DNA from 2 places in the Phenylobacterium sp. LjRoot97 genome. Region 2 is predicted to be linked to the other one. Evidence: predicted binding sites of a transcription regulator. Region 2 holds the regulator's gene; the other holds the start of a gene.

Region 1 (4,394 bases), 410 kb from region 2:
CCGCTCTTTTGCGCCTCGGCGATCGTCTTGGCGTCGTAGCCGCCGATGCCGAAGTAGACCGACGGCGTGCCCGCGATGATGAACTCGGAATAGTCTTCGCTCGCCGACCCTGCCTGCGGCTGGACGACCGCATTGGCGCCGAACGCCGCCTGGAAGACCTTCGCTGTCCGTTCGGTCAGCGCTGCATCGTTGATCACCGCCTTGCCGCCGGGAACGATCTTAACCGTCGGCGCCGGCGCGCCGGCCATGTCGGCGACCGCCTTGGCGGTCCGCTCCACACCGGTGAGGATCTTGTCGCGCACCGCGCCGTCCTGGGTGCGGATGGTGCCCCGCAGCTGCGCGCTGTCGGGAATGATGTTGCCGGCGCTGCCGGCCTGGAACGACCCGATGGTCACGACGCCGAACGCCGCCGGATCCTTTTCGCGACTGATCACGCTCTGAACGTCGACCACGAAACGAGCCCCCATCATCACCGGGTCGATAGTGGCGGCCGGCATCGAGCCGTGCCCGCCGCGCCCGGCGAACACCACGTCCAGGCTGTCGGAGGTCGAACTGACCGCGCCGGGCTTGTAGTAGACCTGCCCGGCGAGCCCCGGACCGACGTGCAGCGCAAAGCCGTAGTCGGCCTTGCCGAAGCGCTTGATGAAGCCGTCATCCAGCATCGCCTTGGCGCCGTTGACGGTTTCCTCAGACGGCTGGGCGACGAACATGACAGTGCCGCTCCAGCGCGCCTTGGCGGCGATCAGGGCGCGCGCCGTACCGATCCAGGCGGCCATGTGCACGTCATGGCCGCAGGAATGGGCGACGAAGGTCTCCTTGCCGTTCCAGGTCGCCTGCGCGCGGCTGGCGTAGGACAGACCGCTCTTCTCCTCCATCGGCAGGGCGTCGAGTTCGGTACGGACCAGGACCGTCGGACCGGGACCGTTCTTCAGGACAGCTACGACGCCGGTGCCGCCGACTCCCTCGGTGACCTCCAGGCCAAGAGCGCGCATCTCGGCCGCGAGCTTGGCGGCGGTGCGCGTTTCCTGGAAGCCGAGCTCCGGGTGGGCGTGCAGATCCCTGTAGAGCGCGTCCAGCTGCGCGTAGTCTCCGTTCAGCGTCTGGGCCACCTGCGCCTTGGCCGCTTGCACATCGAGCGTCGCGGCCGTGGCCGGCGCGGCCGCCAGAACGAGAACCGCCGCCGAAGCGGCGCACGACAGCATTTTCATGGGAAGCCCCCGAGAACTATGGACGAGCAGTGATCTAGCTCGACCGCTGGGCCAAGGCCAATCACAGCCGGAATCGAAAAGGGCCGGCTTCGCAGCCGGCCCTTTTGATCTGTTGCGTGACGCCTAGAACGGGATTTCGTCGTCCAGGTCGGCCGAGAAGTCTTCCCGCGGGCCGGAGCTCTGGTTGCGCGAGCCGCCGCCGAATCCGCCGCCGCCGCCGCCGCCGCCGTAACCGCCGCCGCCACCGCCGCTGCCGCCACCGTAATCGCCGCCGTAGTCGCCACCGCCGCTGCGCTCGCCATCACCGCGGCCGTCGAGCATGGTCAGTTCACCGCGGAACTTCTGCAGGACGATTTCGGTCGAGTACTTTTCCTGGCCCGATTGGTCAGTCCACTTGCGGGTCTGGATCGCGCCCTCGATGTAGACCTTCGAGCCCTTGCGCAGATACTGCTCGGCCACCTTCACGAGGTTGTCGTTGAAGATCACGACTCGGTGCCACTCGGTCTTTTCCTTGCGCTCGCCCGAGCTCCGGTCGCGCCAGGTTTCCGACGTCGCAATGCGGAGGTTGGCGACCCGATCGCCCGAATTCAGGCTACGAATTTCAGGGTCGGCGCCGAGATTGCCGACCAGAATGACCTTGTTGACGCTGCCCGCCATGAGCTTGTCCCTTGCTTTCCGTGCTTGCGGGCTTTCGCCCAAGCGCGCGACGCTAGACGACCCGCTCGCACGGATCAACGTCGATGTTCTCTATCTGTTCACGACGTTAACGCTTAGTCCACAGCGATTTGGTCGCGGGCAGCGGCCTACTGCTCGGCCTGCTGCGGCATCGCGCCGGGGATCGCCAAGCGGCCATCGCCAGTACGCACCAGCGCCAGGTAGGGATGCTCTTCCAGCGAGGGAGCGGTGAAGATCCCGCGGCGGTCGATGAAGATGAAGCTGCCCTTGTAGGCTCCGGTGATCTCGCGGACCGAGCCGCCCATGCGCAGGAAGCGAACCCGCATGCTCTCGAGCTCGGCCGCGCAGTGTTCGAGCGTCGGAACGTCCGTCTTCAGCTTGTGGTACTTCAGTTCGCCGTCCGCCGTGCGGGTGACGTTCCAGCAGATCCCCTCCCCGCCCGGCGGCAAGGTGCGCTTGGAGCACGCCGCCAGCGCGACGATGGAAAGGCCAGCGACGAGGGCGAAGCGGAGCAGCATGGGGTCAGCCTATAGTCGCGATTGCGGCGGCGGCAGGGCGAATCCCTAGCCGATCGAAGAGATCGAGCAGTTCTGCGCCTGTTCGGCCAGCGGACGGAAGCTGCGATTGTCGCCCGACACCTCCACCTTGCCCGGCACCAGGCGCAGCGTCTGCTGCATCCAGCGGCCGTAGGTCGCTCCGCCGGGCCGCTCGCAGCGGCCAGCGAACAACGTCTGAACGCAGGCGTTGAGGGACAGCTCGTTGGGCAGTTTGCGCCAACCGCCATCGACATAACGCCAGCAGCTGCCCGCGGGGGCATTGGTCGCCGCCGGCGTCTGGGTCGGCGCGGCCGGCGTCGGATTGAGCGGTGTTACGGCCTCGGGCTGCGGCGGCAGCGGCGTCAGCATCGTGCCGGCCTGGTCAGCGGCGGCCAGATTGCCGGCCTCGTCGACACCGACGTCGAGCGCGCCGGTCGCCACGCCGTTGCGCTTCGCGCATTCGGCGAGGGTCATTTCGCCGACATACTGCCCGGCCACGAAACAACGCAGCGGCTTTGCCGGATCCAACCGGCCGTCGTCCGGCGCGCCCGTCTCAACGACCAGGCCACCCTGCGAGGCGGGCGGCGGCGCAGGCTTTTCACCCTTACCCTTGTTGACCATGACGCTCGCGATGATCACGCCGGCCAACAAGGCGAGCGCGCCGCCGACAAGGGCCAGAAGCGTGCGCCGATCTTTCAGGAATTCCATGCGCTCTCGCTAGACCGTGCGTGTGACGGTTTCAAGCGCGCGTCTGGTCAGCCGCCGGTCAGGCGGTTGAGGCCTGCCTGATAGTTCGCCAGTTGGTTCTTGAGATAGGCAGGCACTTCGCCAGTCGCCTTCTTCGTCTCGCTGGCGGGCTTCATGCCCTGTTCGAGGTCGCGGTAGGCGCCGCGCAGCACCGACATCGCCATGGTCAGCTTGTCGATGGCCGCCTTGATGTCTTCCTTGGTCGACAGAGACAAGTCGCGGGGCATCTTCAGCCCGTACATCGCCGAGCCTCCGTCGCCCGGGACCGTCTTGTCGTCCTTCATCACCGTGCTGCGGACGAAGCCCTCATGCAGGCCGAGCGCCTCGAGCGCGTCGAGCCCGCCCTTCCCGCCCAGAATCTCCAGGCTGGACCGGCTGTTCTGCGGCCGAATCTGCAGCTTGCGCACGTCGCCGTCAGACACGACCTCGGCTTTCACGCCGAACGACGTCGCACGTTGAATCTTCTTCGCCAGGGTATCGAGCGTGTCGGTCGCCTCGATCGTGATCGTCACGGCCGGGCCGCCGATCCGCCGTCGGATCTGGAAGGTGTCGCCCGGCCGCGCCGAGGTGGCCGAGGTGACGAGCTGGGAGTCCGAATAAGCGACCTTGCCGCTGGGTAGCCCGAGCCGGTCCAAAGCGCTGGCGCCTGCCGGATCCACTGCGATCGACGTCGGCGTCGTCATCTTCTCCGAACCGGTGAAGCGTTGCGACCAGGCGACCACGCCCGTGCCGATGTCGAGCCCAACCGCAAAGCCGTCGACCTTGCCGACGGCGTTGTCCATGCCCGGCAGATCGGTCTTGGTGGTGCCGGTCAGCCAGACCTTGCCGTCGGCGACCGTCATCGCCGTCGCGCGGTCGTCGCCGCTGCCGCCGTAGTAGGCGATGGCGTCGGCGCTCCCCGACAGGTCCATCGAAATCCGCGCCGCAAACGCGTCCACGCTGCCCGACGAAGGCCGGGTCGTGTTGGCGACGCCGAGAGTCGCGCCGGTCGATCCGGCGATCACGATATTGCCGCCGTCCATGGTGATGCCCGCGACCGAACCGCCGCCGAGCGTGCCGAGGCTGCGTGTCGCCGACAGCCCCGGCGCCTTCGGATCGGTCATGTCATAGCGACGAAGCTTGACCTCGCCGCCCTCGATCGAGGCGACCACGACATTGGTTCCATCGACGACCAGCCCGGCGGGCTTGTCCTCGCCGGAGGTGCCGAACTGGGTCGTCGACTTCAGGC
Region 2 (4,394 bases):
TCAAGCCTCCGTGCAACCGATCAGTCTCTGGACGCCTGTCGCGTTCGGCGCGGGGGCCGCAATCTATCTCGCGCTCCCGGGCGAACCGCTGGCGCTGACGGCCTATGGGCTGCTGGCTGCGGCCGCGATGATCTTGGCGGCGGTGTCGCGCCTGAGCCTTGCTCGGCCGGCGGTCGTGCTGCTCGTGTTGACGGCGTTCGCGCTGGGCGGTTTCGCCGCGGCCAAGCTTCGCACCCAAGCGGTTCGGGCACCGATCGCGCCAGCTGGGGGCGGCGTGCGGCTGATCGAGGGATTCGTCGTCGACGTGGCGAGCCCGGGGCAGGGCGGGCCGCGGCTGCTCATCGCCCCGATCAGGATCAGCGGCCTTGCGCCAGACGCCACGCCGATCCGGATTCGGGTGACCCTGCGCGACGATGACGTTCTGCCGGCGCCGGGTTCGGCGATCTCGCTGAAGGGCATGGTCAACGCGCCGCCGCCGCCCGCCAGCCCTGGGTCCTACGACTTCGCCCGCGATGCGTTCTTCGACGGCGTCGGCGGAGTCGGATTTGCGCTGACGCCGGTCCAGTCGATCCGGGCCGCGCCGCCGCCGTGGCGACTCGCCCTGGAGATGAAGGTCAACGCGCTCCGCTGGGCGCTGGCCCAGCGGATCGTCGAGGAGATGGGCGTCGAGAGCGGCGGGCTGGCGGCGGCGATGATCAGCGGCCACGAGGCCTTTATTCCAAAGGAGCAGGTCGAGGACCTGCGCGCATCGGGCCTGGCGCACATCATCTCGATCTCCGGCCTGCACATGGCCATCGTCGGCGGCTTCACCTTCGCGGCGGTGCGTCTGGGAATCGCGGCTTGGCCGTGGGCCGCGTTGCGCGTCTCGTCCAAGAAGGTCGCCGCGGCCGCCGGTCTGTCCACTGTCACGCTCTACCTGGTGATTTCCGGCGCTCCGGCGCCGGCCGAACGGGCCGCGATCACGGCCGGAGCGGCGTTCCTGGCGATTCTCGTCGATCGGCGGGCGATCAGCTTGCACACCCTGGCGATCGCAGCCCTGGTGATCCTGGCGCTGCAGCCGGAGGCGGTGGCCGCCCCCGGCTTTCAGATGTCGTTCGCCGCGACCGCCGCCCTCGTCGCGCTCGCCGAGGCCTGGCCAAGGCCGCCGAGCGAGATCAACACGCCTTGGCCGATCCGCGTGGCGCAGGCGCTCGGCGTCTGGACCGCCGCCAGCATCGGCGCGAGCTTCGTGGCGGGATTGGCGACCGGGCCGTTCGCCATGCAGCACTTCAACCGGGTCTCGACCTTTGGCCTGGTCGCCAACCTGCTGACCGCGCCGATCACCTCGTTCCTGATGATGCCGGCCCTGGCGATCGGGGCTGTGCTCGCGCCCTTGGGATTGGGCGGCCTCCCGCTGGCGGCGGCCGGCCTGGCCATCGACACCATGAACATGATCGCCTCTTGGGTGGCGGCGATGCCCGGCAGCCAGCGGATCTTCGCGAGCGCGCCGGCCTGGACCCTGCCGGCGGCGTTCGTCGGGGTGCTGTGGCTATGTTTGTGGAAGGGGCCGCTGCGCTGGCTGGGACTGCCGCTGGCGCTGGCCGTATGGCTCTGTCCGCGACCGCCCGCGCCCGACGCGTGGATCTCCGCTGATGGCTCGGCGGTCGCCGTCAGGCGCGGCGATGAGGCGGTGCTTCTGCGCCCGGACGCCAAGCTGTTCGCAGCCGAACTCTGGTCGCGCCGGCGGGGCCTGACGGTGGCGGACGCTGACGCCCGCGATGGAGGATATGACTGCGACCGCTGGTCCTGCGCGCCGCTGCAGTCGAGCCAGGATGCTCGCATCGCCGCGATCTTTACTCGCCGGGCCTCGACGATCGAAAAGAAGCTGCCGTTGTTCTGCCAGTGGGCGGAGATCGTCGTAATCCGCGGTCAGGCGGCGCCCTGTCCGAAGGCGCTCACTCTCACCGAAGCCGACTTCCAACGTGGCGGCTCGGCCGAACTCTATCGGACGGCCGATGGCTGGCGGATCGTCTGGGCGCAGGATCTGCGCGGTCAGCGGCCCTGGAGCCGCTGACGCTCGTCAGTGGTAGCGGCGGATCAGGCCGACGAGGCGGCCCTGCACCTGCACTTGGTCGGGACCGAAGATGCGGGTCTCGTAGGCCGGGTTCGAGGCTTCCAGGGCGATCGACGCGCCCTTCTTGCGCAGGCGCTTCAACGTCGCTTCCTCGCCCATGACCAGGGCGACGACGATGTCGCCGGAATTGGCGGTGTCGGTCTTGCGGATCACCACGTAGTCGCCGTCGAGGATGCCGGCGTTGATCATCGAGTCGCCGGCGATCTCGAGCACGAAGTGCTCGCCCGCACCGAGGATGGTCTCCGGAACCGGGATCCGGTCGCGCTCCTGCTGGATCGCCTCGATCGGCGTGCCGGCGGCGATGCGGCCCAGGATCGGCAGCTCGCGGGTGTCGTTGGCGATCGGCATGACCGGGGCGTCGCCGGCGCCTTCGACCAGTTGCGGCTTGAACGGCGCGCGGCCCTTGGGCGGGGCGGCCGTGGTCGCCTGCTGCGGCAGCTTGACGACTTCGAGCGCCCGGGCCCGGTGCGGCAGGCGGCGCAGGAAGCCGCGCTCCTCAAGCGCCGTGATCAGCCGGTGAATGCCTGACTTGGAGGCCAGGTCCAGCGCCTCCTTCATCTCGTCGAAGGACGGCGAGACCCCGGTTTCCTTGATCCGCTCATGGATAAACATGAGAAGTTCGTGTTGCTTACGGGTGAGCATGGCTGTCGAGCCCTTGAGAACAAAGCGCTAACGTCACGAATGTTCTCTAGGTGTTCTGGGTTAATGTCAAGTTACCGTGGAGCCTTTGAAAAGCTAGGCTTTTTCGGTCGCTTGAAGGGCCCGGGGCCCGACTCAGCCGAGCAGGGCGCGAGTGGCGGCGGTGACGTCGGCCTGCCGCATGAGGCTTTCGCCGACCAGCATCGCGCGCGCGCCGCAGCGTTCCAGGCGGGTGACGTCCAGCGGCGTGAAGATGCCGCTCTCGGTGACCAGCAGGGCGTTGCCTGGCGTGGCGTCGGCCAAGCGCTCGGTGATGGCCAGGTCGGTCTCGAAGGTGCGCAGATTGCGGTTGTTCACGCCGACCAGGGTCGCGCCGAGCTTGCCGGCACGGATAATCTCGTCCTCGTCGTGGACCTCGACCAGCGCGTCCATGCCCAGGCGGGCGGCTTCCGACATGAGGTCGGCGGCGAGGGCGTCGTCGACCATGGCCATGATCACCAGGATCGCGTCGGCGCCCAGGGCGCGGGCCTCGGCGACCTGCCACGGATCGACCAGGAATTCCTTGCGCAGGGCTGGCAGGGCGACGGCGTCGCGCGCAGCGGTCAGGAACGCGTCGGCGCCCTGGAAGCTGGGCCCGTCGGTCAGCACCGAGAGACAGGCCGCGCCGCCGGCCTCGTAGGCCTTGGCGAGGAGCGGCGGATCGAAGTCCTCGCGGATCAGGCCCTTGGACGGCGAAGCCTTCTTGATCTCGGCGATCAGCGCCAACTTGCCGGGCGCATGGGCGCGTTCGAGCGCGGCGCGGAAGCCGCGCGGCGCGGAGGCGGCCTGGGCGGCGGCTTCGAGGTCGGCCAGGGTCCGCTGGGCCTTCCGCTCGGCGACTTCCTCGCGCTTGTAGGCGGCGATCTTGTCGAGGATGTCGCTCATGCCGCGGTCACCTCGACCAGCTTGTCCAGAGCGGCCTTGGCGCGGCCGTCGTCGATGATCCGCCCGGCCAGTTCGACGCCTTCGCGCAGCGTCTCGACCTGTTCGCCGACCAGGAAGGCGGCGGCGGCGTTCAGCAGCACGATGTTGCGGTAGGCGCCCTGGGCGCCGTCCAGCAGTTCGCGCAGGGCGACGGCGTTGTGGGCCGGCGCGCCGCCGGTGAGGTCGGCCAGAGCCGAGCGCGGCAGGCCGACGGCTTCCGGGGTGATCGTGAACAGGCGCACCTGGCCGTCGCGATATTCGGCGACGCTGGTTTCGCCCGTGGTGGTCATCTCGTCGAGACCGCCGCCGTGCACGACCCAGGCCCGTTCAGCGCCGAGCGCGCCGAGCACGCGGGCCAGGGGCTCGACCCAGCGGTCGGCGAAGACGCCCATCACCTGGCGCTGGGCGTTGGCCGGATTGGTCAGCGGGCCGAGCAGGTTGAAGATGGTGCGGAAGCCGAGGTCGGTGCGGATCGGGGCCACGTGGCGCATGGCGCTGTGGTGGGCCGGCGCGAAGAAGAACGCGACATTGGCCTCGTCCAGCGCGCGCAGCTGCTGTTCGGCGCTGGCGGCCAGGTTGACGCCCAGCTCGGTCAGCACGTCAGCGGCGCCGGAACGCGAGGAGACCGCGCGGTTGCCGTGCTTGGCGATCTTCAGCCCGCCGCCGGCGCAGACGAAGG

Evidence for each region. The regulator LexA, encoded in region 2, represses DNA repair genes until DNA is damaged. The targets are predictions, from matches to a motif close to ATGTTCNCNANNTGTTCT.
Region 1: ssb (single-stranded DNA-binding protein) is a predicted target of LexA. The motif match lies at 1,949-1,966, and genes of this name have one in related genera.

What each region holds. Positions count from the first base shown of each region.
Region 1 covers NZ_CAXUTH020000001.1:2,429,560-2,433,953, forward strand. The annotation lists gene ACSQ2H_RS12100 (amidohydrolase) at 1-1,208, opposite strand, end outside; gene ssb (single-stranded DNA-binding protein) at 1,332-1,865, opposite strand; gene ACSQ2H_RS12110 (hypothetical protein) at 2,012-2,401, opposite strand; gene ACSQ2H_RS12115 (hypothetical protein) at 2,447-3,127, opposite strand; gene ACSQ2H_RS12120 (hypothetical protein) at 3,175-4,394, opposite strand, start outside.
Region 2 covers NZ_CAXUTH020000001.1:2,023,104-2,027,497, forward strand. The annotation lists gene ACSQ2H_RS10145 (ComEC/Rec2 family competence protein) at 11-2,053, shown strand; gene lexA (transcriptional repressor LexA) at 2,060-2,755, opposite strand; gene trpC (indole-3-glycerol phosphate synthase TrpC) at 2,888-3,676, opposite strand; gene trpD (anthranilate phosphoribosyltransferase) at 3,673-4,394, opposite strand, start outside.